One region of the Streptomyces sp. NPDC054841 genome, then DNA from elsewhere that is predicted to be linked to it. Evidence: riboswitches for the same ligand, from Rfam matches in the RefSeq annotation. Region 1 holds a riboswitch; each other region holds the start of a gene.
The links. Region 1 has a riboswitch for cobalamin ahead of ACWGI8_RS29110 (prenyltransferase/squalene oxidase repeat-containing protein). Riboswitches for the same ligand answer to the same signal wherever they lie in the genome.

Region 1 (9,292 bases):
TCCTTGACGTCAGTTCCCGAAGTGTCCGCGACCTCGAAGGCAAAGCGCTTGTTCCCGTCCTCGACCTTGTAAATGCGCATCTGGATCGACTTGGAGTCGAGGGTGAAGGAACCTTCCTGGGTTTCGGCCTTGCCGGGCATCTTGACCGAGATGCCGGTGGGTTTGTCGGTGGTCTCGACCCACTCGGCGGTGATGCTGCGAGGCGGGCCGGTGACCGAGATCCAGTCGTCGTCGGCGGCGGTGGCGGAGGCGCGGAGGCCGCCCGTGCGGGCGAAGTCGTGGGGCGTGCCGGCGGCGGTGGCCCCGCCCGTCCCTGCAGCGACCAGAACGGCGGTCAGGCTCACGGTGGTGGCCCTGCGAGCAAAGCGGCCTGTGGTGTTCACGGGTCCTCCCAGCGCTCTTCCTCGCTGTCGACGCACATGAGGTCCTCTTCCAGTGGATCGCAGCGAGCACTGCCTGTCATGTCGGCGCAAGAACCCTCAACCAGAACGATCTTCGGCGTGGCGACACCCGAGACGCAGGCCGGCCGGGGATGCCGGCAAACTCTCCCCGACCATTCTGACGGTCCATCAGTTCTCGTTATAGTGAGCAATGCCCCTGCCGCCTCCGGAGATTCGAGGACGCATGCCACAGGTGATCCAGCACGGCGGAGGCGTGTGGTCCCTCCAGGTCCCCATCCCGGACAACCCGCTCGGCCACACCCTGGTCCATGTCCTCGACACCGGCCGCGGCCCCGTCCTCATCGACACCGGCTGGGACGATCCGGCCTCCTGGACGGCCCTCACCGAGGGCCTGTCCGCCATCGGCACCTCGGTGGCCGCCGTCCACGGCGTCGTCATCACCCACCACCACCCCGACCACCACGGACTGTCCGGTCAGGTGCGCGAGGCGTCCGGCGCCTGGATCGCGATGCACGCGGCCGACACCGCCGTCGTACGCCGCACCCGCGAGGCACGGCCCGGCGCCTGGCTCGACTACCTCGCCCACAAGCTCGCCGCCGTCGGCGCCCCCGAGGAGCATCTGGCCCCGCTGCGCGCGGCGCGCGCCGAAGGCCGGATGCGCACCCTGCCCGGGCTCCGGGCCGCCCTGCCCGACCGGGAGATCGTCCCCGGGGAGCCGGTCGACCTGGCCGGCCGTCGGCTGCGCGCGATATGGACGCCCGGCCACACCCCCGGGCACGTCTGTCTGCACCTGGAGGAGGAGCACCCGGCGAACCTCCCCGGCGTTGGACGGCTCTTCTCCGGCGACCATCTGCTGCCGGGGATCACCCCGCACATCGGCCTCTACGAAGACCCCGACGACTCCACCGTCACCGACCCGCTCGGCGACTACCTCGACTCCCTGGAGCGTGTGGGCCGCCTCGGCGTCGCCGAGGTCCTCCCGGCGCACCAGCACGCCTTCACCGACGCCCCCGCCCGAGTCCGTGAGCTGCTGGCCCACCACGAGGAGCGGCTGGGCGGACTGCTGGAGCTCCTCGCCGCGCCGCTCACTCCGTGGCAGCTGGCCGAGCGCATGGAGTGGAACCGCCCCTGGGAGCAGATCCCCTACGGCTCACGGAACATCGCGGTCTCGGAGGCGGAGGCCCATCTGCGCCGCCTGGTGAAGCTGGGGCGGGCGGAGGCGGTGGCGGGCAGTGATCCGGTGGCGTACGTGGCGGCTCACTGACGCCCGTCCCCGTCGGCCGGGGCGCCGGCATTCCGGCGGGCGCGTCCGCGCGGGCCCGGCAGTGCCGACCGTCCCCGGGGGCCCGGCATACGGACCGGTAGAGTGTGCGAGTCGTCATCACACCGTACGGGGGGAAGCCGGTGCAAATCCGGCACTGACCCGCAACCGTGAGCCGCCGTCGCAGGCGGTGAGTCGGAATGCCTCGTACCGGAGTGACCGGTTCGCGCCATCGGGACCGCCCGGTGGCCGGCACCGTCGAGGTATACGGCGCCGGAGCCTGGTGCCTCAGCGTGCCTGTGCCCGGCTCCCGACAGGAGAGGCACAGTCCGCCATGACCGTTCGCCGCAGCGCAGCAGCGCTCGCCGCCGCTTCCGCCGTGCTCTGCGTGGCCGGTGCCCCGGCCGCGACGGCCGCGCCCACCCCTTCTCCCTCGCCCACGATCCCGGCCGGGCTGTACGGCACCAAGGACCCGACGTACGACGGTGTCTGGCGGCAGTCGCTGGCGCTGCTCGCGCAGGACGTCATGCGGACCGTGCCCGCCGCGAAGTCCGTCGACTGGCTGACCGGGCAGCAGTGCGCGAACGGCGGCTTCGCCTCGTACCGCGCGGACGCCGGCAAGCCGTGCGACGCGAAGACGATGCTGGACACCAACGCCACGGCGGCCGCCGTGCAGTCCCTGCGCGCCCTCGGCGGGCACCAGGACGCCGTCAACAAGGGCCTGGAGTGGCTGAAGTCCGTGCAGAACGCGGACGGCGGCTGGAGCTACAACCCGGGCATGCCGTCCGACGCCAACTCCACGTCGATCGTGATCGGCGCCTTCGCCGCGGCGCAGGCCAAGCCGGGCGACGTGAAGTCGAAGGACGGAAAGACCCCGTACGACGCACTCGTCTCCTTCGCGATCCCGTGTGCCGACGCGACGGGCGGCGGGGCGTTCGCGTACCAGCCGGACAAGGCGGGCAAGCTGCTCGCGAACGGCGACGCCACGGCGGCGGCCGTGCTCGGCGGACTGGGCCGCGGCATGATCGCCGGCGGCCCGAAGCCGGACGGGGAACCGAAGTGCGCCAGCCCGGCCAGGGCGACTCCGGAGCAGGCCGCGCGCAACGGCGCCGCGTACCTCACGAAGGCCCTGGCGAAGACCGGGCACCTGGACTCGCCGCCGATGCCCGGCGCGACCGACCCGGCTCCGCTGCCGGACTTCGGCAACACCGCGGACGCGGTGCTCGCCCTGTCCGCCGCCGGGCACAGTGACAAGGCGGCCGGTGCGGTGGCCTGGCTGGAGAAGAACTCCGCCGGCTGGGCGAAGGACGCCGGACCTGCCGCGTACGCGCAGCTCATCCTCGCCGCGCACGCGTCCGGCGCCGACCCGCGCGACTTCGGCGGTGCCGACCTGGTCGAGCAGCTGAACGCGACCGGCCCCGCGCCCACGGCCACGGACGCGGCCACGCCGCAGCCGAGCGAGGGCGACTCGGACGACGAGACGGACAAGGGCGGCGACAGCGCCGGTATCTGGTGGATCGTCGGCGCGGGTGTCGCGGCCGGCGCGGGCATCGGCTTCCTGATCAGCGGTCGCCGGAAGAACCAGCAGCAGTGATGCCGAGGGCGACCGACCGCACTCGCCCCCGCGCCCGCGCCCGCGGTGCGCGGTGGTACGGGACGCGGTGGTACGGGACGCGCACAGGGGTGGGCACGGTCGTGCCTGCACGACTGACGGCGCTCGTCCTCGCCCTCGGCGTCGCGCTCACCGTGCTGGGCGGCGCGGGGTCCGCGCAGGCGGCGGGCTACCGGTACTGGTCGTTCTGGCAGTCCGACGGCGGGGCCTGGGCGTACGCCACCCAGGGCCCGGCCACGGCCCGGCCGGCCGATGGCACGGTGGACGGCTTCCGCTTCTCCGTCAGTGCGGACTCGCAGGACTCTGCCAGGCCCCGGACCGCACCCGGCTTCGCCGCGCTGTGCGCGGGTACCCCCGCGAAGGCCGGCACCAAGCGCGTCGGCGTGGTCGTCGACTTCGGCACCCCCGCCGACGCGCCGGGGGGCGAGACGCCGCCGGCCCCCCGCACCGGCTGTGCGCAGGTCCGTCCCGACGCCACCAGTGCGGAGGCCCTCGCCGCGGTGGCCGAGCCCCTGCGCTACAACTCGGATGCGCTGCTGTGCGCGATCTCCGGCTGCCCGAGGACGGGCTGCGGCGAACAGGTGTCGGGCGACGCCCCGTCGACGACAGCGTCCCCGCAGTCCTCGTCGCAGTCCTCCCCGGAGTCCGCCTCCGCGCCTGCCGAGACGGCCGAGGCGACCGGCAGCGGCCCGTCGCTCGGCCTCCTCGCGGGTGTCGCCGCGGTCCTCGCGCTGGGCGCGGCGGCGTTCTGGCAGTCCCGCCGCCGTCGCGGATGACCCCGCCGAGCCCCGGCCGCCGTGCCGGTACCGACCGCACACATCAAGCCCGTCCGGCGCTTGAGGACGGACGCACCGGCCGCGCCCACGAGAACGGCACGTTTCCCGCCCGCCCGGCGGCGCCTGAGGAGGGCGCGTTTTCAGCCCGTCCGGCGACGCCTGCGGACGGCCACACCGGCCGCGCCCACGAGAACGGCACGTTTCCAACCCGTCCGGCGACGCCTGCGGACGGCCACACCGGCCGCGCCCACGAGAACGGCACGTTCCCAGCCCGTCCGGCGACGCCTGCGGACGGCCACACCGGCCGCCCCGGCCGGGACCGGTACGCCACGCGCCGCGACGCTGCACACCGCGAGCGCCCGGGGCGGCGCCCGCCCCGTGGCGGAGTCCTGCGCGCCCCCGAGGCGAGCCGCAGCAACGCGCTGCCCCCGGGGGCGTGGTGGGTGTGGGCTCTGGGTCTGGCCACCGCCGCGTCCCGGACCACCAACCCCCTTCTCCTGGGCCTGCTGGTCGGCGTCGCCGGGTACGTCGTGGCGGCGCGCCGCACCGACGCGCCGTGGGCCCGCTCGTACGGCGCCTTCGTCAAGCTGGGGCTCTTCGTCATCGCGGCCCGGCTGGTCTTCTCCGCCGTCCTCGGCTCGCCGATTCCGGGTACGCATCTGCTGGTGACGCTGCCGGAAGTACCGCTGCCCGACTGGTCTCAGGGGATCAGGATCGGCGGCCGGGTGACGGCCGAGCAGCTGGTGTTCGCGCTGTACGACGGCGCGAAGCTGGCCACGCTGCTGATCTGTGTCGGTGCGGCGAACGCCCTCGCCAACCCGGCGCGGCTGCTGAAGTCGCTGCCGGGTGCGCTGTACGAGGCGGGCGTCGCCGTCGTCGTCGCGATGACGTTCGCGCCGAACATGGTCGCGGACGTGGTGCGGCTGCGCACCGCCCGCCGGCTGCGCGGCCGCCCGACCGGCGGGGTGAAGGCGGTGCTGCAGATCGGGCTGCCGGTACTCGAGGGCGCGCTGGAGCGGTCGGTCGCGGTGGCCGCGTCGATGGACGCGCGGGGGTACGGGCGTACGGCACAGGTGCCGCCCGCGGTCCGGCACACCACGTCGGCCCTCACGCTCGGCGGTCTGCTCGGGGTCTGCGCCGGCTCGTACGGACTGCTCGCGGCCGAGGGGGCGGGGTACGGACTGCCGGTGCTGCTGGGCGGGTTCGCCGCGGCGCTGGCGGGGCTGTGGCTCGGCGGGCGCCGTCAGGTCCGTACCCGCTACCGCCCCGACCACTGGGGCGTCCGGGCGTGGCTGGTGGCCGGGTCGGGCGTGGCGGTCGCGGCGCTGATGATCCGGGCGGGTTCGTACGATCCGGACGCCCTGCACCCCGGCGTCGTACCGCTGACCGCGCCCACCCTGCCGCTGTGGCCCGCGGTGTCGGTCCTGGTGGGCCTGATGCCCGCGTTCGTAGCTCCCGCACCGCCGGAGGAGTCGTCGTGATCCGCTTCGAGAACGTCTCGGTGACGTACGGCGACGCCGCCGCGCCCACGATCGCCGGGGTGGACCTGACCGTCCCCGAGGGCGAACTGGTTCTGCTCGTCGGCCCGTCGGGAGTCGGCAAGTCGACACTTCTGGGTGCCGTCTCCGGGCTGGTGCCGCATTTCACGGGCGGCACGCTGCGGGGCCGGGTCACGGTGAACGGCCGGGACACCCGCACCCACAGGCCGCGCGAGCTCGCCGATCTCGTCGGCACGGTGGGCCAGGACCCGCTCGCCCACTTCGTGACCGACACGGTGGAGGACGAGCTGGCGTACGGGATGGAGTCGCTGGGCCTGGCCCCGGACGTGATGCGCCGCCGCGTCGAGGAGACCCTCGACCTGCTGGGCCTGGCCGGTCTTCGCGACCGCCCGATCGCGACGCTCTCCGGCGGCCAGCAGCAGCGCGTCGCGATCGGTTCCGTGCTGACCCCGCACCCGAGGGTGCTGGTTCTGGACGAGCCGACGTCGGCGCTCGATCCGGCCGCGGCGGAGGAGGTGCTGGCGGTCCTCCAGCGGCTCGTCCACGATCTGGGCACGACCGTCCTGATGGCGGAGCACCGACTTGAGCGGGTCGTCCAGTACGCGGACCAGGTCGTGCTGCTCCCGGCTCCTGGCGAGCCCCCGGTGACGGGCGCCCCCGCCGACATCATGACCGTTTCCCCGGTCCACCCCCCGGTCGTCGCCCTCGGCCGCCTGGCGGGCTGGGACCCGCTGCCGCTGTCGGTACGGGACGCGCGGCGCCGCGCGGGCGACTTGCGGGCGCGGCTGTCGGGGACGGAGCCGCGGGTTCCGGGTGCGGCCGCTGTTCTCTCCCCCACCCCGCCCCTTCCCGAAGCCGTGGGCGAGCCCCCGGCCCCCCACCGCGGACCCGCGACGGCGGCCCCCGCCCCGGGCGAGACATGGGGTACGGAGGCGGACACCGACCCGCTTCGCGGATCCGACGAGGCCGCCCCGACCGCACTCGCCGACGCAGCGGATGCGTCGGCCGACCGGCTCGGGCCCGCGGACGCGTCGTCCGACCGGCTCCCGCCCGCGGCTGCGGCTCCGGCTCCGGCTGGCCCACGGTCCGCAGCCGCCAATGACGAGGCACCTACGGCCGGAGGACCCGCACCCTCACGACGGCCCGCACCGGCGAGCGGGGCGAAACGGGGGTACCCCCAGGCGAAGCTCTGGGCGAGCGAGGGAACCCCGCCCGACCGCCAGGCCGGGCGCACCCACCACGCGCCCGCAGCCGAGGCACGCGGGCTCGCCGCCCGGAGCCTGTTCGGCAGACTCCTGCGGCGCAGCCGCCCCGCGGCAGCCGACGGCGGAACCCCGCCCGACCACCAGGCCGAGCGCACCCACCCCGCGGCCGCCGACGCGCACCCGTCCCTACCCGACACCCGGCGCAGCCGCCCCGCGGCAGCCGACGCGCACCCGTCCGTACCCGACACCCGGCGCAGCCGCCCCGCGGCCGAAGCGCGCGGTCTCGCCGTCCGCCGCGGACGGGTCGAGGCGCTCCGGCGCGTCGACCTCACCGTGACGCCCGGCGAGACCGTAGCGCTCATGGGCCGCAACGGCGCCGGGAAGTCCACGCTGCTCGGCACCCTGGTGGGCATGGTCGAGCCGACCGCCGGCGCGGTCACCGTGAGCGGGCTCACCCCGCACCGCACCCCGCCCCGCGAGCTGATCCGGGAGGTGGCGCTGGTGCCGCAGGAGCCGCGGGACCTGCTGTATGCGGACACGGTGGGCGCCGAGTGCGCCGCCGCGGACGCGGACGCGGGCGCCGCGCCCGGGACCTGCCGGGAACTCGTCACCGCGCTGCTGCCCGGCGTACCGGACGAGACCCACCCCCGGGATCTCTCCGAGGGGCAGCGCCTGGCGCTCGCCCTCGCGCTCGTGCTGACGGCCCGCCCCCCGCTGCTGCTCCTCGACGAGCCGACGCGTGGTCTGGACTACGCCGCGAAGGCCCGGCTCGTCTCCGTGCTGCGCGGTCTCGCGGCCGAGGGTCACGCCATCGTCCTCGCCACGCATGACGTGGAGCTCGCCGCCGAGCTGGCGCACCGGGTGGTGATCCTCGCGGACGGCGAGGTCGTGGCGGACGGCCCGACGGCCGACGTCGTGGTGTCGTCGCCCGCCTTCGCGCCCCAGGTCGCGAAGATCCTCGCCCCGGAGCCCTGGCTGACCGTGGCCCAGGTCGAGGAGGCCCTGTGACGGCCCGCCCCGTCCGTCTCGGCCCTCGCGCCGTCGCCGCACTCGCCCTCATCAGCGCGATCGGCGTCGTCGCCTTCGGCTGGCCGCTGCTCGCCGGCGCGGACGCGGCCGTCACGGACCACGCCCAGGACGCCCCCTGGCTCTTCGCCGCGCTGCTGCCGCTTCTCGTCGGTGTCGTCGTCGCGACGATCGCCGACGGCGGCATGGACGCGAAGGCCGTCGCGATGCTGGGTGTGCTCGCCGCCGTGGGCGCCGCGCTGCGCCCGCTCGGCGCGGGTACGGCGGGCCTGGAGCCCATGTTCTTCCTTATGGTGCTGAGCGGCCGGGTGCTCGGCCCGGGCTTCGGCTTCGTACTCGGCTCGGTCACGATGTTCGCGTCCGCGCTGCTCACCGGCGGTGTCGGGCCGTGGATGCCGTTCCAGATGCTCGCGATGGGCTGGTTCACGACGGGCGCGGGCCTGCTGCCCGGCCCGGACCGCCTCCGGGGCCGCGCCGAGCTGCTGATGCTCGCCGGATACGGTTTCGCCGCGGCGTTCGCGTACGGCACGGTCATGAATCTGTACGGCTGGACGATCGTGCCGGGCATGGCCTCGGGGATCTCCTTCCACGCGGGCGACCCGGTCGGCGAGAACCTGGTGCGCTTCGTCGCGTACGTCCTGGCCACCTCGCTCGGCTGGGACCTGGGCCGTGCCACCCTCACCGTCGTCCTGACGCTCACCGTCGGTCCGACGCTGCTGAAGGCGCTCCGCCGGGCGACACGGCGCGCGGCCTTCGAGGCCCAGGTCACTTTCGAGGCCTCCAAAACCTCTTCCGAGGGGTGAGGCGGCCCACAGGACTTTGGTCCCAGAACGATCGGCCTTCGTAGTCGGTTTCCCAGGGCATCCGCTTTCGGGCCACCGCCCCTGACCTGCACATAAACCCCATATGCCCAGTTTGGGACTTTCGACCCTCCCTGCCCCCTCTACGTCGTATCTACGGGGTGAGCCCGGTCACGGCGGCGGGTCCGATGCCCTGGTTACAACTGTTCTCGTCGCAAGGCGCCGCAGGGCCTCGAAGCCCAGCACACGAGCCCGGCTCGGCCCGCCCCTCGCGACTGCACAGTCCCCGAACGTTAGGTACCGCCTTGTCCCGCTCGCTGATCACCCGTTTCACTGCCCGCAACAAGTCCGTTGTCGCCGGTGCCGCCGTGCTTCTCGGTGCGGCCGGTGCGGTGATGGGGACGACGTCGACGGCCTCGGCCGCCACGCCGCAGGAGCTGGCGAAGCAGATGATGCCGGCCGCCGAGTTCCAGTGCTTCGACAAGATCGTGCAGCACGAGTCCAACTGGGACCCGACCGCCACCAACGCCTCCTCCGGCGCGTACGGCCTGGTCCAGGCCCTGCCGGGCGGCAAGATGGCCTCGGCCGGTGCCGACTGGAAGACCAACCCCGAGACCCAGATCAAGTGGGGTCTGGAGTACATGAACGAGCGCTACGGCAGCCCGTGCGGCGCCTGGAACTTCTGGCAGGCCAACAACTGGTACTGAGCCGA
Region 2 (6,476 bases), on a different contig from region 1:
CGGCCGGTGTATCTGCCCAACCGGGACCACCACGGCGCCTGGGCCAACAGCCGCGCCCTCCGGCTCGCCGGTGTCACCCGGGACACCCCCGACCCCGCCGACGGCCGGATCGAGCGCGACGCCTCGGGCGAACCCACCGGCATGCTCCAGGAAGGAGCCATGCAGCTCGTCGGCCGCCTGACACCCTCGGCCACCCCCGACGACCGGCTCGCCGCCCTGCTGCACGCCCAGCGGTATCTGCACTCCCTGGGCATCACGGCCTGGCAGGACGCGCTCATCGGCGACTTCCTCGGTATGGACGACCCGTCCGGCGCCTACGTCACGGCCGCCCGGGACGGGCTGCTCACCGCCCGCGTCGTCGGCGCCCTGTGGTGGGACCGCGAGCGCGGGGCGGAACAGATCCCGGAGCTCGTCGAACGCCGGGCCGCGCTGACCCACGACCGGTTCCGCGCCGGCACCGTCAAGATCATGCTGGACGGAGTCGCCGAGAACGGCACCGCCGCCCTGCTCGACCCCTATCTCGACCGCTGCGGCTGCGCCACCGCCAATCGCGGCACCAGCTTCGTCGACCCGGCACAACTGGGCGCATACATCACCGAGTTGGACGCGCTCGGCTTCCAGGCCCACTTCCACGCCCTCGGCGACAGGGCCGTACGCGACGCCCTGGACGCCGTCGAGGCCGCCCGTGCCGCCAACGGCCCGACCGACACCCGCCCGCACCTGGCTCATCTGCAGGTCGTCCACCCCGACGACGTCCCCCGCTTCCGGCAGCTCGGCGCCACGGCCAACATGCAGCCGCTGTGGGCCGCGCACGAACCGCAGATGGACGAGCTCACCATCCCCTTCCTCGGACCCGAACGGGCGGCATGGCAGTACCCGTTCGGCGCACTGCTGCGCGCGGGTGCGACCCTCGCCGCGGGCAGCGACTGGCCGGTCAGCAGCCCGGACCCGATCGAGGGCATCCACGTCGCGGTCAACCGCGTCCTGCCGGGGGAGCGGAGCCCGGTGTTCCTGCCCGACGAACGGATCGACCTGACCACCGCGCTCACGGCGTACACCGCGGGCTCGGCGTACGTGAACCACCTCGACGACACCGGCAGCGTCCGGACCGGAGCCCTCGCCGACCTGATCGTCCTGGACCGGGACCCGTGCGCGGGGCCGCCCGAGGCCATCGCGGAGGCCAAGGTCGCGCTGACCTACGTCGGGGGAGAGCGCGTGTACGCCACCCCCGACGCCTAGACTGGACGAGTAAGTCCTATCTCCGCCGAGCGGCAGGGGGTGGAACGCATGGAGGTGACGAAGTCCCCGTCCGAGCACGTTCCATCCCCTGCACCGAGGAGACGCATGAACGCCGGCCCGTCGGGGCGCACCCGCCGCACGAAGAAGACCGCCGCCCGGCGCCCCGCCGGGCAGTACGTGTTCTTCGAGGCCGGCCCCGCGGGCCGGCGGCTGTTCGTGGAGGAGCGGACCGGGCTGCCGATCACCGCGGAGGTCGCCGCGCTCCTGGCGCGGCTCGACGAGCGCGACCCGGAGCGGGCCCCCGCACGGTTGCCGGCGGGCAGGCCGCGATGACGGACACCGTCGCGGGCTTCGTGACCCTCCCCGCCGACAGTCCGAGGACCCTGGCGGCCCGGGTCCTCGTCGAGGTCCGGGACGTCTCCTTTGCCGATGGTCCTTCCACGGTGGTCGGCGCACAGGTCCAGACGGACGTCGAGCTGACTCCGGGGGGCCGCGTGCCCTTCACCGTCAGGGTGCCGGACCTCGACCCCGGCGCCTCCTACGGACTGCGGGTCCACATCGACCTCTCCGGCACCGGAGCCCTGTCCCAGGGGGACCTGATCAGCACTCAGGCCACCCCCGTCCCGCCGGAGTCGGCCGATGGGCTGATCGCTCCCGTCACCGTCGTATGACCGTGCCGCTGCCGCCCGGACACGGTCCGTATCCGTCCCCACGAGTTGTCCCGGCCGCGTTGACCGGAACTGCGCAGAAAGCGTTTCATTGCAGGTGAACGGCCGATTTCACGCTTCCGAAGGAGGCGGCCCGCCATGACCACCCACCCCAGCATCGAGCAGCACCCCGACCTGGCCGAGATGCGCGCACGTTTCGAACGGGCGACCTCGACGCCTCGCGCGCAGGCGATAGAGACACTGGCCCTCCTCACGGGCCTGTACCTGGCGGCCTCTCCGTGGATCGCCGGGTTCAACGGCCTCACCACGCTGGCCGTGTGCAACCTGATCACCGGTGTCGCCTATGCCCTGTGCATGGGCGGGTTCGGCTCGGCCTACGAGCGGACCCACTCCCAGGCCTGGTGCGCCATAGCCATCGGAGCCTGGACGATCATCTCCCCCTGGGTCGTCGCCGGTAACGTCGCGACGACCCGCAGCATCGTCAGCAACGTCATCGTCGGCGTCGTGGCGCTGCTGCTCGGTCTGGCCATGGCGGCCGTGGCCGAGCGCCGCGTCGGCGGCCTCCGCCGCTCTCGGGCCTCCGCGCGCGGCGGCCCGGACATCGGCCCCATACGCTGAGCGCGTCCCGCCTCAGGGAAGGCCCCGCCCCCGGAAAGCTCCCGCACGTGCCGACCGGGTCGGGGCCTTCCCGTACGACGGCCGGTTCTCCCGCTCAGCCGTCCCCGAACTCGCCGTACGGCGGCCGCAGTCGGCAGCCGCGTACGGGGCTGTCCCACCAGCCGGACAGTGGCCGACGGTTCCCGTGGGCGACCACGGTGCGTGAGCTATGTTGAACCCAAGTGGGACGCGAAGGAGGCACACCGTGCCATCAGGGCAGCATGCGCGCGCGCAGGCGTCTGCTATCACGCCGGGAAGGCAGTCTCCCGATGCGGAGCCGACGCCTGTGGAGAGGGTCCGCGCTCTGTTCGGCGGGCACCGGCTGTCTCCCGCGCAGCGGCGGATCGCGCAGTACATCATCGACCACCTCACCGAGGCCGCCTTCTTGTCGATCACGGATCTCGCGGACCGGGTGGGGGTGAGTCAGCCGTCGGTGACGCGCTTCGCCTCGTCGGTGGGGTTCAGCGGGTTCCCGGCGCTGCGGGAGGCGCTGCAGCCCATCGCGCTGAGCGCGGTCGCCGGCTCGGTGGACACGGGGGAGGACCGCCGCAACGAACTGCAGGCGGCCGTCGACGCCGAGATCGGCAATCTGGAGGGCCTGCGCCGTGTGTTCGCCGACACGGGCAAGGTGCTCGACATCGGCCGGGAGCTCGCCCGGTCGGTCCCGCTGACGATTCTCGGCCTGCGGATCTCCTCTTCGCTCGCGGAGTACTTCGCGTACGGGGCGAGGCGGATCCATCCGGACGTGCGTCTGGTCTCGCGCGGGGGGAGCGTGGCCTACGACGCGCTGCTGCAGTCCCGGGAGGCGGGCGGCACATGGGTGCTGGCGTTCGCGATGCCGCGGCACGCCAAGGAGACACTGGCGGCGATGCGGGCCGCAAGCAGTGCGGGCCTGCGCACCGCACTGATCACGGACCTGACGATGGGGCCGCTGGTCGACGAGGCCGACGTGGCGTTCACGGCCGCCACCGGATCGCGTCTGGTCTTCGACTCGTACGCGGCGCCGGGGGTGCTGTCGGCGGCCATCCTCCAGGCCATGGCCGATGCCGATCCCGAGCGTACGCAGATGCGTCTTGAGCAGTACGAGCAGGCCGCTGAGCAGCACGATTTCTTCCTGGAGTACTGACGCGGGCGGGGCCGGGCGACGGTCTTGCAGGGGGGACTTTCACACCCAGAGGTGCATGAATTTTTTCATGCCCTTGCGTACTTGGCAGTAAATATATTTACTTCAGGTGGCACTGCGGACGACACTCCTCCTCGTCGGCCCCACGGTGTTCTGTTAGGGCAGCCTCTCCCCTTGGCTGCCCCCCGGCGGCCCCGGTCAACCCCTGGGCCGGGGCCGCCGGCAAGACGGCCGGTCTGCTGCATGCAGGCCGCCCGCACCCGCACATTCCTTCCGGAATGTGAACAGTGGTGTCCGCGAACCCACGTACCCCCTACGCTGACCGTGCAGCTGGTACGCCCTGTCAGTTGGACAGGAGTGTCGTAAGAGGGAACCCGGTGGGAATCCGGGACTGCCCCGCAGCGGTGAGCGGGAACGACCGCCGTCATACGCACTGGGCCCGGCCGGGTCTGGGAAGCGACGGCCAGTAGGTGTCCGCCGGGAAACCGGCGACGTGCCCGCGAGTCCGAAGACCTGCCCGTTGCCCGCACGCGACGTACGCGTGCGGAGATCCCGGTGACCTCGAGGGCGGGTCGGCGCACACACCAGGCGGACACGGGCAACATCCGGCCGCCCGGTCGCCGTTCCTTCGCGCCCTCGATCCGTTCCCGGGGTCGTATCGGAGACACGCTCGCGAAGGAGAGTTCCGTGACCAGCAAGTCCGCAGCCACGGGAGCACGGGCCACCGTGTACGGCTACCCCCGGCAGGGCCGGAACCGGGAACTGAAGAAGGCGATCGAGGGCTACTGGAAGGGCCGCGTCACCGCGGACGCCCTCCGGGACACCGCCGCCGGCCTGCGCCGCACCCACTGGCGGCAGCTCGCGGAGGCCGGTGTCCATGAGGTGCCGACCGGTGACTTCTCGTACTACGACCACGTCCTGGACACCAGCGTGATGGTCGGCGCGATCCCCGCCCGCCACCGTGCCGCCGTCGAGGCAGACGCCCTGGACGGCTATTTCGCGATGGCACGCGGCACCCAGGACGTGGCGCCGCTGGAGATGACCAAGTGGTTCGACACCAACTACCACTACCTGGTCCCCGAGCTCGGACCCGGCACCGTCTTCTCCGCCGATCCGGCCAGGCAGGTCGCCGAACTCGAGGAGGCGCTCGCACTCGGCCACCGCGCGCGCCCCGTGCTCGTCGGCCCGGTCACGTATCTGCTGCTGGCCAAGCCCGCTCCTGGTGTCGACGACGGCTTCGAGCCGCTGACGCTGCTGGACCGGCTGCTGCCGGTGTACGCCGAGGTACTCGCCGAACTGCGGGCCGCCGGGGCCGAGTGGGTGCAGCTGGACGAGCCCGCCCTCGTACAGGACCGCACGCCCGCCGAGCTGAACGCCGCCGCCCGCGCCTACCGCGGCCTCGGCGGCCTCAGCGACCGGCCCAGGCTGCTGGTCGCCTCCTACTTCGACCGGCTCGGCGAAGCGCTGCCGGTCCTGGCCAAGGCTCCCGTCGACGGTCTCGCCCTCGATTTCACCGGCCCGGCCGCCGCGAACCTCGACGAACTCGCCGCGGCCGGCGGGCTGCCCGGCAAGCGCCTGGTCGCCGGCGTCGTCGACGGCCGCAACGTATGGATCAACGACCTCTCGGCGTCGCTCGCCACCCTCGGCACCCTGCTCGGTCTCGCCGACCGGGTCGATGTGTCCGCCTCCTGCTCGCTTCTGCATGTCCCGCTGGACAGCACCGTCGAGCACGACATCGATCCACAGATCGCCCGCTGGCTCGCCTTCGCCCGCCAGAAGACCGCCGAGATCGTCACCCTGGCCCGCGGCCTCGCGCAGGGCACGGACACGATCGCGGCGGAGCTGGCCGCGAACCGGGCCGATCTGGCCTCCCGTGCGGGTTCGGCGATCACCCGTGACCCGGCGGTGCGCGCCCGGGCGGCAGCTGTCACCGACGCGGACGGCCGCCGCGCGCAGCCGTACCCGGAGCGGGCCGCCGCCCAGCGCGCCCACCTCGCGCTGCCGTTGCTGCCGACGACCACCATCGGATCGTTCCCGCAGACCGGCGAACTGCGCACCGCCCGTGCCGATCTGCGCGCCGGGCGTATCGACACCGCCGGCTACGAGGAGCGCATCGAGGCCGAGATCCGCGAGGTCATCTCCTTCCAGGAGGAGGCCGGAATCGACGTCCTGGTGCACGGTGAGCCCGAACGCAACGACATGGTGCAGTACTTCGCCGAGCGGCTCACGGGATATCTCGCCACCCGGCACGGCTGGGTCCAGTCGTACGGCACCCGCTGCGTCCGCCCGCCGATCCTCGCCGGCGACATCTCCCGCCCCGGACCGATGACCCTGCGCTGGACCCGCTTCGCGCAGTCGCTCACCGACCGACCGGTCAAGGGCATGCTCACCGGCCCGGTCACCATGCTCGCCTGGTCCTTCGTCCGCGACGACCAGCCGCTCGGGGACACCGCACGCCAGGTCGCTCTCGCCCTGCGGGACGAGGTCGACGACCTCGAGGCGGCGGGAACCTCCGTCATCCAGGTCGACGAACCCGCCCTGCGCGAAACGCTGCCGCTGCGCGCCGCGGACCGGGCTCGCTACCTCACCTGGGCGACGGAGGCGTTCCGCCTCACCACCAGCGGGGTGCGCCCGGACACCCAGATCCACACCCATATGTGCTACGCCGAGTTCGGCGACATCCTCCAGGCCATCGACGACCTCGACGCCGATGTCATCAGCCTGGAGGCCGCCCGCTCCCATATGCAGGTCGCCGGCGAACTCGCCACTGCCGGCTACCCGCGCGAGGT
Region 3 (5,319 bases), on a different contig from region 1:
CGCTGCTGCTGGCCGCCGGAGAGCGCGCCGCCGGGCTGACGGAGACGGGAGAATCCGGCGACGCCGAGCGCCTGGTTGGCGCGGTAGGTGAGGAAGACGCCGACCAGCAGCATGATGGCCAGCACGACGGCACCGCTGCCGCGGGCACCTCCCCGGAACAGCCGGTCCCCGAGCTCTCCCCCGCCGCGCAGGGCGCGGGGCGTGTCCGCCGCGTCCGCGGGGTCCGGTGCGGGCTCGGACGGGCCGGTGAGCCCCGGCATGACGACCGTCATCGGGCACCCGCCCCGGCCCTGATGGCGGCGCGCGCAAGGGCGTTGGACGCGAAGCCGTGGCCGTCGTCGTCCTGCTCCGCACATGTGGACGCCGGTTCCGCGGCGCCGCGCAACGGCACTCCGCGCAGCCGGGGCCTGCTGGGCATCCCCTCGGCCAGCCGGGCCACGGGAACGGCCGCCAGGAACTGGCTGAGGTTGTACTGGCACTCGCGCTGGCGCAGATAGGGCCTGCCCGCGACCGCGACGGCCCGCCCGTCGAGCTCGAGGCGCCATGTCCAGCTGCCCGCCGTGTCCGGCATGGAGAGCAGCACACGGGCCTCGGCGACCTTCTCACGCAGTTCGATCATCGCGGCAGCGCATTCCTCCGGGCCGGCGAACGCTTCGGCGCTGCGTCCCAGTTCGCGGTTGTTCGCCCCGATCAGCCGCCACCCGACCGGCTTCTCCTCCTCAGGTCTCTGCGGCGATACGCGCATCACGTACAAGAACCGTGGCCGAACCGTCGAAACCACCCCCTCTCGTCGTCCGTCCATGTGCTCTGCACGTGTGGCGGAAAAGCCCTCCCCGAGCGCACCTGACGCTCGCGGGTTGTGTAGGGCCTGTATGCAAGGCGAGGTGAAGGCCGAACGGAGGGAAAATGAATGGGAAGCTCCGGGGAACTCAAGGTAATCGTGATCACGGTTCCGGTGACGCTGCGCGGCCTCCGCCCCGGCCCCGCACCACCGGCGGCCCCTGGAAACCCGTGACCTGCGGAAGCGGAATCACCTGGCCCGCCTGCGGCAGACTGCCGGGATGGATGTGATCATCAGACCGCTGGAGCCGCAGGAGCACGACGTCCTCGGCGAACTCACCGCACAGGCGTATCTCGGGGACGGCCTGCTGGACTTAGGGGAGCAGGATCCTTATCTCGCCGTGCTGCGGGATGTGTCCGGACGCGCCGCGCAGTCCGAGGTGCTGGTCGCCGTCGACGGCTCGGGGCGCCCGCTCGGCGGCGTGGCGTTCACGGCGGGCGGGAGGCCGTACGCCGATGTCGCGGGGGACGGCGAGGCCGAGTTCCGGATGCTGGCCGTCGCCGCCGAGGCCCGGGGGCGTGGTGTGGGCGAGGCTCTCGTCAAAGCGTGCATCGAGCGGGCCCGGGCCCTCGAGGGGTGCCGCCGGCTGGTGCTGTCGACCCAGCAGCGGATGCGTGGCGCCCACCGCATCTATGAGCGTCTGGGCTTCGTACGAACCCCGGAGCGGGACTGGAAACCGGCGGCCGGCCGCAATCCCCTGCTGACGTACGCACTTGAGCTCTGAGGGGTGAGCCACGCCACCGCGACACAACATGTGGGGGGCGCAGCATCGACCCGCCCCTACATGTATGCTCGACTCCGTTGCCGCAGCAGGGGAATCCGGTGGAAATCCGGAACTGTCCCGCAACGGTGAGTTGGTCTGCATTCGCTCCTTTGCATACCCACGAGTCCGAGGACCTGTCGGCAACGCACCCGGTCCGTCCGGCCCGGGTGCCGACACGTCCGGGCCTCGCGGAACAGGCCGGTGGACGCGGCGCACCGGCTCTCAGACGCGTGCGCCCGTGCCCCTGCGCCCCGCCGGCCCCCAGCCGAGCGAGGGAGAGCACCCCGTGACCATCGCGCCGCCCGATCCTGCTTCAACGAAGCTCACCGACGGGCCAGGTACCGCGCTGCTGCGGACCCTTACCGACCTCACCGCCGATCTCCCCGACACCGACCCGGGCCGCGTCGCCGCCGCCGCGCTCCGGGGCCGTCACGCGGGCTCGGACGAGGCCGAACTGCGCGAGCTGGCCACCGAAGCGGCCGCCGGCCTGATCTCGGAGGACCCGGCCTACTCACGGCTCGCGGCCCGGCTGCTCACCCTCACCATCGCGGAGGAGGCGGCCTCACAGGGGGCGGCCGCCTTCTCCGGCTCGGTCGCCGTCGGCCACCGCGAGGGCCTGATCGCGGACCGCACAGCCGCGTTCGTACAGACCCACGCCGGGCGCCTCGACACGCTCATCGACCCCGCCGGCGACGACCGCTTCGGCTACTTCGGCCTGCGCACCCTCTACAGCCGCTATCTCCTCCGGCACCCGATCACCCGCAAGGTCATCGAGACGCCGCAGCAGTTCATGCTGCGCGTAGCCGCCGGCCTGGCGGAGGACGACTCGGTCCGGGCCCTCGACGAAGTCGCCTCGCTGTACGGGATGATGAGCCGGCTGGACTACCTGCCGTCCTCCCCCACCCTCTTCAACTCCGGCACGCGCCACCCCCAGATGTCGTCCTGCTATCTGCTGGACTCCCCGCTGGACGAGCTGGACTCCATCTACGACCGCTACCACCAGGTCGCGAGGCTGTCGAAGCACGCGGGCGGCATCGGCCTCTCCTACTCCCGCATCCGCTCCCGCGGTTCGCTGATCCGCGGCACCAACGGCCACTCCAACGGCATCGTGCCGTTCCTGCGGACGCTGGACTCCTCGGTCGCCGCCGTGAACCAGGGCGGCCGCCGCAAGGGCGCGGCCTGCGTCTACCTGGAGACCTGGCACGCGGACATCGAGGAGTTCCTGGAGCTGCGCGACAACACGGGCGAGGAGGCGCGCCGTACGCACAACCTCAACCTGGCGCACTGGATCCCCGACGAGTTCATGCGCCGGGTGAACGCGGACGCCGAGTGGTCGCTGTTCTCACCGGCCGACGTGCCCGAACTGGTCGACCTCTGGGGCGACGACTTCGACGCCGCCTACCGCAAGGCGGAGGCCGCCGGGCTCGCGCGCAAGACGATCCCGGCCCGTGACCTCTACGGCCGCATGATGCGCACCCTCGCCCAGACCGGCAACGGCTGGATGACGTTCAAGGACGCCTCGAACCGGACCGCGAACCAGACCGCCGAGCCCGGCACGGTCGTCCACTCCTCCAACCTGTGCACCGAGATCATCGAGGTCACGAACGACGGCGAGACGGCGGTCTGCAACCTCGGTTCGGTCAACCTCGGCGCCTTCGTCGAAGAGGGAGCCGACGGCGCGGAGATCGCCTGGGAGCGGCTGGACGAGACCGTCCGTACGGCCGTGACCTTCCTCGACCGGGTCGTCGACATCAACTTCTACCCGACCGAGCAGGCCGGCCGCTCCAACGCCAAGTGGCGCCCGGTGGGCCTGGGCGCGATGGGTCTCCAGGACGTCTTCTTCAAGCTGCGGATGCCGTTCGACTCGGCCGAGGCCCGGGCCCTTTCGACGCGGATCGCCGAGCGGATCATGCTGGCGGCGTACGAGGCGTCCTGCGACCTCGCCGAGCGCAGCGGCCCGCTGCCCGCCTGGGAGCAGACCCGCGCGGCGCGCGGCGTTCTGCACCCCGATCACTACGGCGCTGCCGTGGAGCTCAACTGGCCCGAGCGCTGGGCGGCGCTGCGCGCCCGGATCGCCGCGACCGGGATGCGCAACTCGCTCCTCCTCGCCATCGCGCCGACCGCGACCATCGCCTCGATCGCGGGCGTGTACGAGTGCATCGAGCCGCAGGTCTCCAACCTCTTCAAGCGCGAGACGCTGTCCGGCGAGTTCCTGCAGGTCAACTCCTACCTGGTGGACGACCTGAAGAAGCTGGGCGTGTGGGACGCGCAGACCCGTGAGGCGCTGCGCGACTCCAGCGGCTCGGTGCAGGGCCTGAACTGGATCCCGGCGGATGTGCGCGAGCTGTACCGCACGGCGTGGGAGATCCCGCAGCGCGGCCTCATCGACATGGCCGCCGCCCGCACGCCGTTCCTGGACCAGTCGCAGTCGCTGAACCTCTTCATGGAGACGCCGACCATCGGCAAGCTCTCCTCGATGTACGCGTACGCCTGGAAGCAGGGCCTGAAGACGACGTACTACCTGCGCTCCCGCCCGGCGACCCGGATCGCCCGCGCCGCGTCCGGCACCGCGGCCGCCGCCGCACCCATCCCCGTACAGCAGGCGGCCCCCGACGCCGACGCGATCGCCTGCTCCCTTGAGAACCCCGAGTCCTGCGAGGCCTGCCAGTAATGACCACCGCGAACGACAGCAAGGCCGAGAAGAATCTTCTCGACCCGGGCTTCGAACTGACTCTCCGCCCCATGCGTTACCCGGACTTCTACGAGCGCTACCGGGACGCGATCAAGAACACGTGGACCGTGGAGGAGGTCGACCTCCACTCCGACGTCGCCGACCTCGCCAAGCTCTCCCCCGGTGAGCAGCATCTGATCGGCCGTCTGGTCGCCTTCTTCGCGACCGGCGACTCGATCGTCGCGAACAACCTGGTGCTGACGCTCTACAAGCACATCAACTCCCCCGAGGCGCGCCTGTACCTGTCGCGGCAGCTCTTCGAGGAGGCCGTGCACGTCCAGTTCTATCTGACGCTGCTGGACACCTACCTCCCGAATCCGGAGGACCGCGCCGCCGCCTTCGACGCGGTCGAGAACATCCCCTCGATCCGCGAGAAGGCCCAGTTCTGCTTCAAGTGGATGGCCGCCCTCGATGGGGAAGGGGGGGTGGAGAAGATCGAGCGGCTGGAGACGAAGGCCGACCGCCGCCGCTTCCTGCTGAACCTGATCTGCTTCGCGGCCTGCATCGAGGGGCTGTTCTTCTACGGCGCCTTCGCGTACGTGTACTGGTTCCGCTCCCGGGGCCTGCTGCACGGCCTGGCGACCGGGACGAACTGGGTCTTCCGCGACGAGACGATGCACATGAACTTCGCCTTCGAGGTCGTGGACACGGTCCGCAAGGAGGAGCCGGAGCTCTTCGACGACGAACTCCAGCAGCAGGTCACCGACATGCTGCGGGAGGCCGTCGAGGCGGAGCTGCAGTTCGGCCGCGATCTGTGCGGTGACGGCCTGCCGGGCATGAACACCGAGTCGATGCGCGAGTACCTGGAGTGCGTGGCCGACCAGCGGCTCACCCGGCTGGGCTTCGCCCCGGTCTACGGTTCGCAGAATCCGTTCTCCTTCATGGAGCTCCAGGGCGTCCAGGAGCTGACGAACTTCTTCGAGCGTCGCCCGTCGGCGTATCAGGTGGCGGTCGAGGGCTCGGTCGACCTGGACGAGGACTTCT
Region 4 (9,292 bases), on a different contig from region 1:
GTGTCTCATGCCTGCCCGGACCATTGCGCGCACCGCCGCACGAGGCGGCTCGCCGCGTCGGGCACGGCCGCCCAGTGCGTGTGCACATAACTCGCGTGCACACCCTGCTGTACGAAGCCCTCCACACGCCGCTCCGGCTGCCGCAGCCCCCAGGCCGGGCTCGGGCCCGCACCCGGCTCCAGCACCGTGCGGTGGAACTCGTGCCCGCGCATCCGGGTCCCGGCCGCGGCCAGCACGCTGTCGCTCACGGCGACCGCGTCCCGGTAGCCGAGGGTGAGGCGCTGCGACATCCGCGCGTCGGCGTCCAGCACCCCGCACATGGGCTTCCCGTCCAGCGAACGCGCCAGGTACAGCAGCCCTGCGCACTCGGCGGCGACCGGCGCGCCCGCCTGTGCCAGCTCGGCGACCGCCTTGCGGAGCCGGGAGTTGGCGGACAGCTCGGGGGCGTACATCTCGGGGAAACCGCCCCCGATGACGATGCCGCGGGTGCCGTCGGGCAGTTCCTCGTCCCGGAGGGGATCGAAGGGGATGACCTCCGCGCCGGCGGCGTTCAGCAACTCCGCGTGTTCGGCGTACGAGAACGTGAACGCGGCCCCTCCGGCCACGGCGATCACGGGCCGCTGTGGGCAGTCGTTCCGCAGGCCCGGACTGGTGGGCACCACCCCGTTACCGGTGTGCGCCCGGACAGCGGCCTCAGGCTCCCACGCCGCGGCGCTCACCGGCGGCGCACTCCGCGCCAGCGCCAGCAGCCCCTCCAGATCGCACCCCGACCGCACCTGCTCCGCCTGCGCAGCCACCGCGTCCACGGCATCCGCGTGCCGCTCCGCCACCGGCACCAGCCCCAGGTGCCGGGAGGGCGTCGCGACCGAGGGGGCGCGCCGCAGCACGCCCAGCACCGGTACGCCCGACTCCTCCAGCGCCTCCCGCAGCAGCGCCTCATGGCGGTCCGTGGCGACCTTGTTGAGGATCACCCCGCCCAGCCGGACCTCCGGGTCCCAGGACGCGAAGCCGTGCACCAGCGCCGCCACCGACCGCGACTGCGACGACGCGTCCACGACCAGCACCACCGGCGCCCGCAGCAGCTTCGCGACCTGAGCCGTCGACGCCAGTTCACCGGCGCCCGCGGCGCCGTCGTACAGCCCCATCACGCCCTCGATCACGGCCAGGTCGCAGCCGCGCGCGCCGTGCGCGAAGAGCGGCGCGATCAGGTCCGTACCGCACATGTACGCGTCGAGGTTGCGGCCCGGCCGGCCCGTGGCCAGCGCGTGATAGCCCGGGTCGATGTAGTCGGGGCCCACCTTGTGCGGGGACACGGCGAGTCCGGCCGCCGCGAAGGCCGCCATCAGGCCCGTCGCGACGGTGGTCTTGCCGCTGCCGGAGGCCGGTGCGGCGATGACGAGACGTGCTACCAATTGATGCCTACCACTGGGTGCCTACCACTCGATGCCTACCACCGGGTGCCTACCATTCGATGCCCCGCTGGCCCTTCTGGCCCGCGTCCATCGGATGCTTCACCTTGGACATGTCGGTGACGAGATCGGCGAAGTCGACCAGCTCCTGCGGCGCGTTGCGGCCGGTGATGACGACATGCTGGGTGCCGGGACGGTCGCGCAGCACCTGGATCACCTCGGCCGTGTCGATCCAGCCCCAGTGCAGCAGATACGCGAACTCGTCGAGGACGTAGAACGTGTACTTCTCCGCCGCCAGATCCCGCTTGACCTGCTCCCAGCCCTCGCGTGCCTTGTCCTCGTGGGACTGCTCGCCGTCCGCCGGGGCCCGCTGGATCCAGGACCAGCCCTCGCCCATCTTGTGCCAGTCGACGGCGCCGCCCTCGCCGCTCGCGCCGAGGACCTTCAGCGCGTTCTCCTCGCCGACCTTCCACTTCGCCGACTTGACGAACTGGAACACCCCGACGGGCCAGCCCTGGTTCCAGGCGCGCAGCGCCATTCCGAAGGCGGCCGTCGACTTCCCCTTGCCGATGCCCGTGTGCACCATGACCAGCGGGCGGTTACGGCGCTGGCGGGTGGTGAGTCCGTCGTCCGGAACGACGGTCGGCTGTCCCTGCGGCACTACGCGGCCCTCCTGTTGCTTCCCGTGGTTGCTGCCTGTACGTCTCTGACCAGCCCCGCGATGCTGTCGGCGCGCAGCTCGTCGAGGGTGACGGCGGTGCCGCCGAGTTCGCGGGCGAGATTCCCGGCGAGCCCGAGCCGTACCGGCCCCGCCTCGCAGTCCACGACCACGGCCGCGGTGTTCCCGTCGGCGTGCAGCCGTGCGGCGCGTGCCGCGAGCGCGAGGGCGTCACCGCCGCGTGCGCCGGTCGCGCGGCCGTCCGTCACCACCACCAGCAGCGGCCGGCGCGACGGATCGCGCAGACGCTCCACGCGCAGCACGTCGTGCGCCTTGAGCAGGCCTGCGGCCAGCGGGGTCCGCCCGCCCGTCGGCAGCTGCTCCAGGCGTGCGGCGGCCGCGTCCACGGACGACGTCGGCGGCAGCGCCACGTCCGCGCCCGTGCCGCGGAAGGTGACCAGACCGACCTTGTCGCGCCGCTGGTAGGCGTCGAGCAGCAGCGACAGCACCGCGCCCTTCACGGAGCTCATGCGCTGCCGGGCCGCCATCGAGCCGGACGCGTCCACGACGAACAGCACGAGATTGCCCTCGCGGCCCTCGCGGGTCGCCTGGCGCAGATCGTCTCGCCGGACCACGAGACCCGGGCCCGAGCGCCCGCGCGCCCGCTGGTGCGGGGCCGCGGCCTGCACCGTCGCCGCCAAGTGCAGCTTGGTGAGCGTCCCTTGGGGGCGGCGGGCACCGGTGGTCCTGCCGTGTTCGGTACGCGCCCGGGAGCGACGCCCCGCGGCCCCTTCGCCGAGGCCGGGCACGCTCAGCATCTTCGTACGGAACGGTTCGGCGGCCCGTACGGCGGCCTGCTCGCCCGCGCCGGAGGGGGTCCGGGAGGCGGACGGCTCCGGTTGCCCCGGCTGCTCGGCGGGCGGCGCGGCATCGGGTCCGTGCCCCTGCGGCGGAATGCCGCCGCCGGGCCCGCCGTCCGGGTCGGGGTCCGGATCGGGCTCAGGATCGGGCTCCGGCTCGTCGTCCCCGCCGAACTGCTCCAGCGTCTCGTCGAGTTTGTCCTCGTCGAGGCCCGGCGCGTCGAACGGGTTGCGCCGCCGCCGATGAGGGAGCGCCAGCAGCGCGGCCTGCCGGACGTCCTCCTCGATGACGTCCGTACGCCCCGCCCACGCGGCCAGTGCCGTCGCCGTCCTGGCCATCACGATGTCGGCGCGCATACCGTCCACCTCGAACGCTGCGCACGTCGCCGCGATCTGCCGCAGCGCGGCGTCACCGAGCTCCACGGAGGGCAGCAGCGTCCGCGCCGCCACGATCCGCTCGCGCAGCGCCTCCTCCTCGTCCGCCCAGCGCGTCGCGAAGGCGGCCGGGTCCTCGTCGTACGCCAGCCTCCGCCGCACGACCTCCACCCGCTGCTCCGGCTCACGCGACGCCGCGACCTCCACGGTCAGACCGAACCGGTCGAGCAACTGCGGCCGCAGCTCGCCCTCTTCGGGGTTCATCGTCCCGACCAGCAGGAAACGCGCGGCATGGCGTACCGAGACGCCTTCGCGCTCGACGTATGACGCGCCCATCGCGGCGGCGTCCAGCAGCAGATCCACCAGGTGGTCGTGGAGCAGGTTGACCTCGTCGACGTACAGCACCCCGCGGTGCGCGTCCGCGAGGAGCCCCGGCTCGAAGGCCTTCACGCCGTCCGCGAGCGCCCGCTCGATGTCGAGCGCGCCGACGAGCCGGTCCTCCGAAGCGCCGACGGGGAGTTCGACCATCCGGGCGGGCCGCGCCGTACCGGCAGCCGCCTCGTGCGGCCCGTCCGGACACGTCGGGTCGGGCGCCCCGGGCGCGCAGGAGAACCGGCACCCGGCGACGACGTCGACATCCGGCATGAGCGCCGCGAGCGCCCGCACGGCGGTCGACTTGGCGGTGCCCTTCTCACCGCGTACGAGCACACCGCCGACCGCGGGCGAGACCGCGTTCAACAGGAGCCCGAGCCGCAGATCGTCCATTCCGACGATCGCGGTGAACGGGTAGGGGGTGCTCATCGGGTGATCACTCCTTCGCTGGAGCCACGCCGGTTGCGCGGCTCGTTCGTGCCCTGCCGAGGCCGTTGCGCTCCATCTGAAACCGATACCGCCGGGTTGGCCCGGGTGGCCGTCCTCGAACTCCCCCTACGCCCTGCGGCGTGGGGGTACCCCCGGACGCGCTCCGAAGGAGCCCCGCCACAGGCGCTCACGGCGCACCCGGCGCGATGAACGGCAGCCCGGCGGGCGCGCCGCCCTCGATCAGGCCGAGCAGCGCGTCGGTGTCGGCGTGCTCCTCGATCAGGTCGCCGAGCCGGTCCAGCTGTTCCTCGCGCAGCGCGCCGAAGCTCGTGTCGGGGGCCGGTACGAAACGGCGCCCGGCGGCCGCGGCCACCTCGCGCAGGAACGCCCGCCGGAAGCCGTCGCTCTCCAGCGAGCCGTGCCAGTGGGTGCCCCACACCGATCCGACCCGGCAGCCGTCCAAGAAGGCCTCTCCACCGAGGACTTCGGCGACACCGTGGTGGATCTCGTACCCCTCGACCGGCTCTCCGAGCGCCTCGCCCACCGGCCGTGCGAGGGTCTTCCCGGGCGCGAACCGCACCCGCACCGGCAGCAGCCCGAGCCCTGCCACGGACCCGGCCCGTGACTCGACCTCGTCATCGATCCGCTCGCCCAGCACCTGGAAGCCACCGCAGATGCCGAGCACCGGACGGCCCTGCGCCGCGCGGCGGGCGATCGCGTCCGCGAGGCCCCGTTCGCGCAGCCACTCCAGGGCGCGCACGGTGCCACGAGTGCCGGGCACGACGACCAGGTCGGCGTCGGCGAGCTCCTCGGCGCGGTCCACGAAGCGCACGACCACGCCCGGCTCGGCAGCCAGTGCGTCCACATCGGTGAAGTTGGACATCAGTGGTACGGCGCAGACCGCGACGCGCAGCACGTCCTCGCCGACCGGCGGGGCGACGACGGACTCGCGTACCGCACCCCGCAGGGAACTGTGCCTATGAGAAACGTGCAGGCCGTCCTCCTCGTCGATGCCGAGCCCGTGTGCGTAGGGCAGCACACCGTACGTCCGCCGCCCGGTGAGCCCGTGCAGCATCTCCAGACCCGGCTCCAGGAGTGTGACGTCACCGCGGAACTTGTTCACCAGATAGCCGGCGATCAGCTCCTGGTCCTCAGGGGCGAGCAGCGCCGTCGTACCGAAGAACTGCGCGAACACCCCGCCCCGGTCGATGTCCCCGACCACCACCACGGGGAAGCGCGCGGCCCGGGCGATGCCCATGTTCACGATGTCCGTGCGCCGCAGATTGATCTCGGCCGGGCTGCCGGCCCCCTCGCAGATCACGGCGTCATACGTGCCCCGAAGCTCCTCCAGGCACTCCATGACGGGCCCGAACAGCGCCTGCTGCCGCCCGCCGTGCAGCATTTTCCCGGGGGACACATCACCTGATTGCGGCTGCGCCGCGGGCCCGGACGTCCCGAAGAACCCGCGCGCACTCAGTTCGCCCACCGGCTTGCCCATCAGCACGACTTGGCTGGACCGGTCGCTGCCCGGCTTGAGCAGCACGGGGTTCATCAGTGCGGTGGGCTCCACACGCGCCGCCTGCGCCTGCATGGCCTGCGCACGGCCGATCTCCGCGCCCTCGCGTGTCACGAACGAATTGAGGGACATGTTCTGTCCCTTGAAGGGCGCGACCTTCACGCCCTGGCGCACCAGCCACCGGCAGATCCCCGCCGTGACGACGCTCTTGCCCGCGTCCGACGTCGTCCCGGCGACCAGCAGTCCACCGCCACTCATGTACGCCTCCCCCTGACAGCCCCGTGTACGAGCCGCGCGCCCGCGCACGCCGCGAGTGCCAGCACCCCCACGCGGCGCGACAGCCGCACCGCACGTTCGATGTCCGCTACTTCGACGGCCCGGCCGTCCCCGTTGAGTACGGGCCGGTGCTCGACCCGCCCCCCGTAGGACAGCGTCCCGCCGAGTCTCACTCCGAGCGCCCCCGCGAACGACGCCTCCACCGGGCCGGCGTTGGGGCTCGGATGCTTCGCGGCATCCGCGCGCCAGGCCCGTACCGCACCCCGGGGATTCCCGCCGGCGACCGTCGCCAGTGCCGCCGTCAGCCGGGCGCCCGGCCAGCCCGCGACGTCGTCGAGCCGCGCCGAGGCCCAGCCGTACCGCCGGTAGCGGGGCGACTTGTGGCCCACCATCGCGTCCAGGGTGTTCACGGCACGGAAGCCCACGAGCCCCGGCACCCCGCCGAGCGCCCCCCACACCAGGGCGCCGACGACCGCGTCGGAGGTGTTCTCGGCGACGGACTCGACGACCGCCCGGGCGATCCCCGGTCCGTCCAGCGCCTGCGGGTCACGCCCGCACAGATGGGGCAGCCGCTCCCGGGCGACCTCGATGTCCCCGGTCGCCAGCGCCCCGCCGATCGCCCGGGCCTCCCGCCCCAGCGACGTGCCGCCGACCACGGCCCAGGTGGCGGCCGCGGTCAGGGCGATCGATGCCGTACGGGAACGGCGCACGGAAGCAGCGGCCAGCGCGCCCGCGACGACGGCGCCCCCGGCGCACACGGCGGTGTGCACCGCGCCCCACCCCCGGTGGTCGCGCCACAGCGCCCGCTCGACGGCAGCGGCGGCCCGGCCGAACGCGGCGACCGGATGCCCACGGCGCGGATCGCCGAGGAGCAGGTCGCCGGCGAGTCCGGCAGCGGCACCGCATGCAAAGGTCCGCTCTGCACGCATGTTCGTCCTCACTCAGGGTCCGCGCCCTGGCTCGACGTGACCGGCGGGAGAGAGTTCCTGGCTTCGGGGAACGTCCCGTTGAAGGGGGACGCACCCGTGACAGTGGCGGGACCGCGCCGGATTCGCACCGGCTTCCTCTTCTGCCGCCGTAAATGGCTCCGGAAGTCCACCACGGGCTGAGAACACCCGTCAACTCGCCCTTGACCTGCGACGGGACAGTGTGCGGAGTCCCACACGGAGCCGCACGGAGTCCCACACGCGGGCGCGCGACCCAGGGGGTGTCTTTCGATCTTGCCGGGCTCACGTGCTCGGTGATCCGGCCTGATCCACCGGACAGGCCCTGGACGAGTAAGTCCTATCTCCCGCCTGCTCCGGGCGGACGGCGGGAGATAGCACTTACTCGTCTAGTGGTCCGTCCCCTCGGCCGCGGCGATCACGGCGTCGAGCCGTTCCCGGGTGCTGACCAGTTCGCCGATCCGGGCGCCGATCCGGTCGCGTTCGGCCTTCAGCAGCGCCAGGGACTCCGGTGTGCTGACTCCCGTGTTGATGCAGGGAAGGAGCCCCCGGATCGTCTTGCTCGACAGCCCCGCGGCATACAGCTGCTGGATCAGGATGACGCGCTCGATCGCGCTCTCCGGGTACCGGCGCTGTCCGCTGGGGCTGCGTTCCGACGCGAGCAGTTGCTGCTCCTCGTAGTACCGCAGGGCGCGCACGCTCACGGCTGTCCTGGTGGCGAGCTCGCCGATGCGCACATTGCCTCCCGGTGCCTCACCGGTGACCGGGACCCACCGGTGATCCGGACCACAGGACTTGCCTCTGACGTCAATGTCAGGTTTTAGCGTAACTCACGACCGGCCAGCACCTCCTCGAGAGCAAAGGGAATGACTGTGACCAGCCTGTTCGAGAGCTACCAGCTAGGAAACCTCCGGCTGCCCAGCCGCGTCGTGATGGCCCCGATGACCCGGGCTCGCGCCACACAGGACGGCATACCCGCCGCGTCGTCGGCGACCTACTACGCCCAGCGCGCCACCGCCGGCCTGATCGTCAGCGAAGGGGTGCAGCCGAGCCTGCAGGGGCAGTCGAACCCCAACACCCCCGGGTTGCACAGTGATGAGCAGGTCGCGGCGTGGCGGCCGGTGACCGACGCGGTGCACGCCAACGGCGGGAGGATCTTCGCCCAGCTCATGCACTCCGGCCGGGTCGCGCATCCCGAGACCGTCGGCCACCACCCCGTCGCACCCTCCGCGATCGCGCTGAAGGGCGAACTGTTCACCGGCCCCAAGGGATTTCTGCCCGCCCCTGTCCCCCGTGCCCTGTCGACCGACGAGGTCAAGCGCGAGGTACAGGTGTTCGCCGACGCGGCGCGCCGGGCGATCGACGCCGGTTTCGACGGCGTCGAGCTGCACGGGGCGAACGGCTATCTGATCCAGCAGTTCCTGTCCTCCAACGCCAACCGCCGCACCGACGCCTACGGCGGCTCCATCACCGGCCGCATCCGTTTCGCCGTCGAGGCGGCGGAGGCGACCGCCGACGCCATCGGCGCCGACCGTGTCGGCATCCGTCTCTCCCCCGGGGGCCAGGTCTGGGACATGGCCGAGGACGACGTGCCACAGCTGTACGGGGCCCTGTTGGACGCGCTCGCCCCGATCGGTCTCGCCTACGTCCATGCCCTGGTCACAGCCGAGGACGACGTGCTCATCGGGCTGCGCAAGGCGTGGCCCGGCGCGTTCATCGTCAACCCGGGCGGGCAGATCGGCCCGAAGCCGACCGACAAGGCGCTCGGCGAGCACTGGCTCGCCCTCGGAGCGGACCTGATCAGCTACGGCCGCGCCTACCTCGCCAACCCGGACCTGGTGGAGCGACTCCGTCTCGGACTCCCGCTGCGCGAGAGCAACCAGGAGACGTGGTACCAGGGCGGCGACACCGGGTACCTCGACTACTCCAGTCATCAACACTGACCTGCGTCGCGGCAGTGGTCGTGGGGTCGTCTGCTTTCCGCGCTGAAACGGCCTTCGTCCGGTCCTCCGCCCAGGTGAGGGAGCACAGGACCGGACGAAGCCGGCTGCCAGGTCAGGCGACGATCAGAAAGATCCCGTACGCGACCGCCGCCGCGCACAGCGCGAAGCAGGCGTAGGCACCCGAGCGGGCCAGGACCGCGGAGCCTCCCTGCGCGGAGGCGGTTTCCTGCCTGGAGAGACCCACGATGCCCAGGGTGAACAAGCCCACCAGGGCGACGGTGACGACGAGGCTCACGCCGAAGACGGAGCCGAGAGCTACCCAGTCGATCTTCATGCTTTCGTTTCCTTCTTACGCCGCGGCGGGGGGGGCGGGGGCGGGCTCACCGGCAGGGGCGGCGGGGGCGGGGATGGTGACCTTCAGGCCGTCCAGTGCCGTGGCATCTGCCGGCTCGGCGTCGGCGGCCTCGTCGTCGGTGACGTTCGTGTGGTCGACCGGCTTGCGGCGCGAGA

Region 2: linked by a shared signal. The riboswitch ahead of metE (5-methyltetrahydropteroyltriglutamate--homocysteine S-methyltransferase) and the one ahead of ACWGI8_RS29110 (prenyltransferase/squalene oxidase repeat-containing protein) in region 1 are both predicted to bind cobalamin.
Region 3: linked by a shared signal. The riboswitch ahead of ACWGI8_RS37925 (ribonucleoside-diphosphate reductase subunit alpha) and the one ahead of ACWGI8_RS29110 (prenyltransferase/squalene oxidase repeat-containing protein) in region 1 are both predicted to bind cobalamin.
Region 4: linked by a shared signal. The riboswitch ahead of ACWGI8_RS15995 (cobalamin biosynthesis protein) and the one ahead of ACWGI8_RS29110 (prenyltransferase/squalene oxidase repeat-containing protein) in region 1 are both predicted to bind cobalamin.

What each region holds. Positions count from the first base shown of each region.
Region 1 is NZ_JBSGZO010000276.1:48-9,339, reverse strand. Features, by position in the region: gene ACWGI8_RS29120 (hypothetical protein) at 1-383, opposite strand, end outside; gene ACWGI8_RS29115 (MBL fold metallo-hydrolase) at 625-1,665, shown strand; cobalamin riboswitch at 1,757-1,904, shown strand; gene ACWGI8_RS29110 (prenyltransferase/squalene oxidase repeat-containing protein) at 1,997-3,256, shown strand; gene ACWGI8_RS29105 (SCO2322 family protein) at 3,358-4,050, shown strand; gene ACWGI8_RS29100 (energy-coupling factor transporter transmembrane component T) at 4,440-5,531, shown strand; gene ACWGI8_RS29095 (ATP-binding cassette domain-containing protein) at 5,528-7,762, shown strand; gene ACWGI8_RS29090 (ECF transporter S component) at 7,726-8,583, shown strand; gene ACWGI8_RS29085 (aggregation-promoting factor C-terminal-like domain-containing protein) at 8,886-9,287, shown strand.
Region 2 is NZ_JBSGZO010000436.1:415-6,890, reverse strand. Features, by position in the region: partial or broken gene ACWGI8_RS35800 (amidohydrolase) at 1-1,239, shown strand, start outside; gene ACWGI8_RS35795 (hypothetical protein) at 1,345-1,572, shown strand; gene ACWGI8_RS35790 (YbaY family lipoprotein) at 1,569-1,910, shown strand; gene ACWGI8_RS35785 (SPW repeat protein) at 2,046-2,525, shown strand; gene ACWGI8_RS35780 (MurR/RpiR family transcriptional regulator) at 2,770-3,690, shown strand; cobalamin riboswitch at 4,002-4,222, shown strand; gene metE (5-methyltetrahydropteroyltriglutamate--homocysteine S-methyltransferase) at 4,375-6,476, shown strand, end outside.
Region 3 is NZ_JBSGZO010000507.1:414-5,732, forward strand. Features, by position in the region: partial or broken gene ACWGI8_RS37910 (phosphate ABC transporter ATP-binding protein) at 1-47, opposite strand, end outside; gene ACWGI8_RS37915 (hypothetical protein) at 269-748, opposite strand; gene ACWGI8_RS37920 (GNAT family N-acetyltransferase) at 1,062-1,565, shown strand; cobalamin riboswitch at 1,618-1,760, shown strand; gene ACWGI8_RS37925 (ribonucleoside-diphosphate reductase subunit alpha) at 1,891-4,275, shown strand; gene ACWGI8_RS37930 (ribonucleotide-diphosphate reductase subunit beta) at 4,275-5,319, shown strand, end outside.
Region 4 is NZ_JBSGZO010000098.1:3,508-12,799, forward strand. Features, by position in the region: gene ACWGI8_RS15975 (cobyrinate a,c-diamide synthase) at 6-1,412, opposite strand; gene cobO (cob(I)yrinic acid a,c-diamide adenosyltransferase) at 1,462-2,070, opposite strand; gene ACWGI8_RS15985 (putative cobaltochelatase) at 2,070-4,103, opposite strand; gene ACWGI8_RS15990 (cobyric acid synthase) at 4,291-5,877, opposite strand; gene ACWGI8_RS15995 (cobalamin biosynthesis protein) at 5,874-6,824, opposite strand; cobalamin riboswitch at 6,856-7,010, opposite strand; gene ACWGI8_RS16000 (MerR family transcriptional regulator) at 7,229-7,576, opposite strand; gene ACWGI8_RS16005 (alkene reductase) at 7,712-8,782, shown strand; gene ACWGI8_RS16010 (hypothetical protein) at 8,895-9,116, opposite strand; gene ACWGI8_RS16015 (anion permease) at 9,132-9,292, opposite strand, start outside.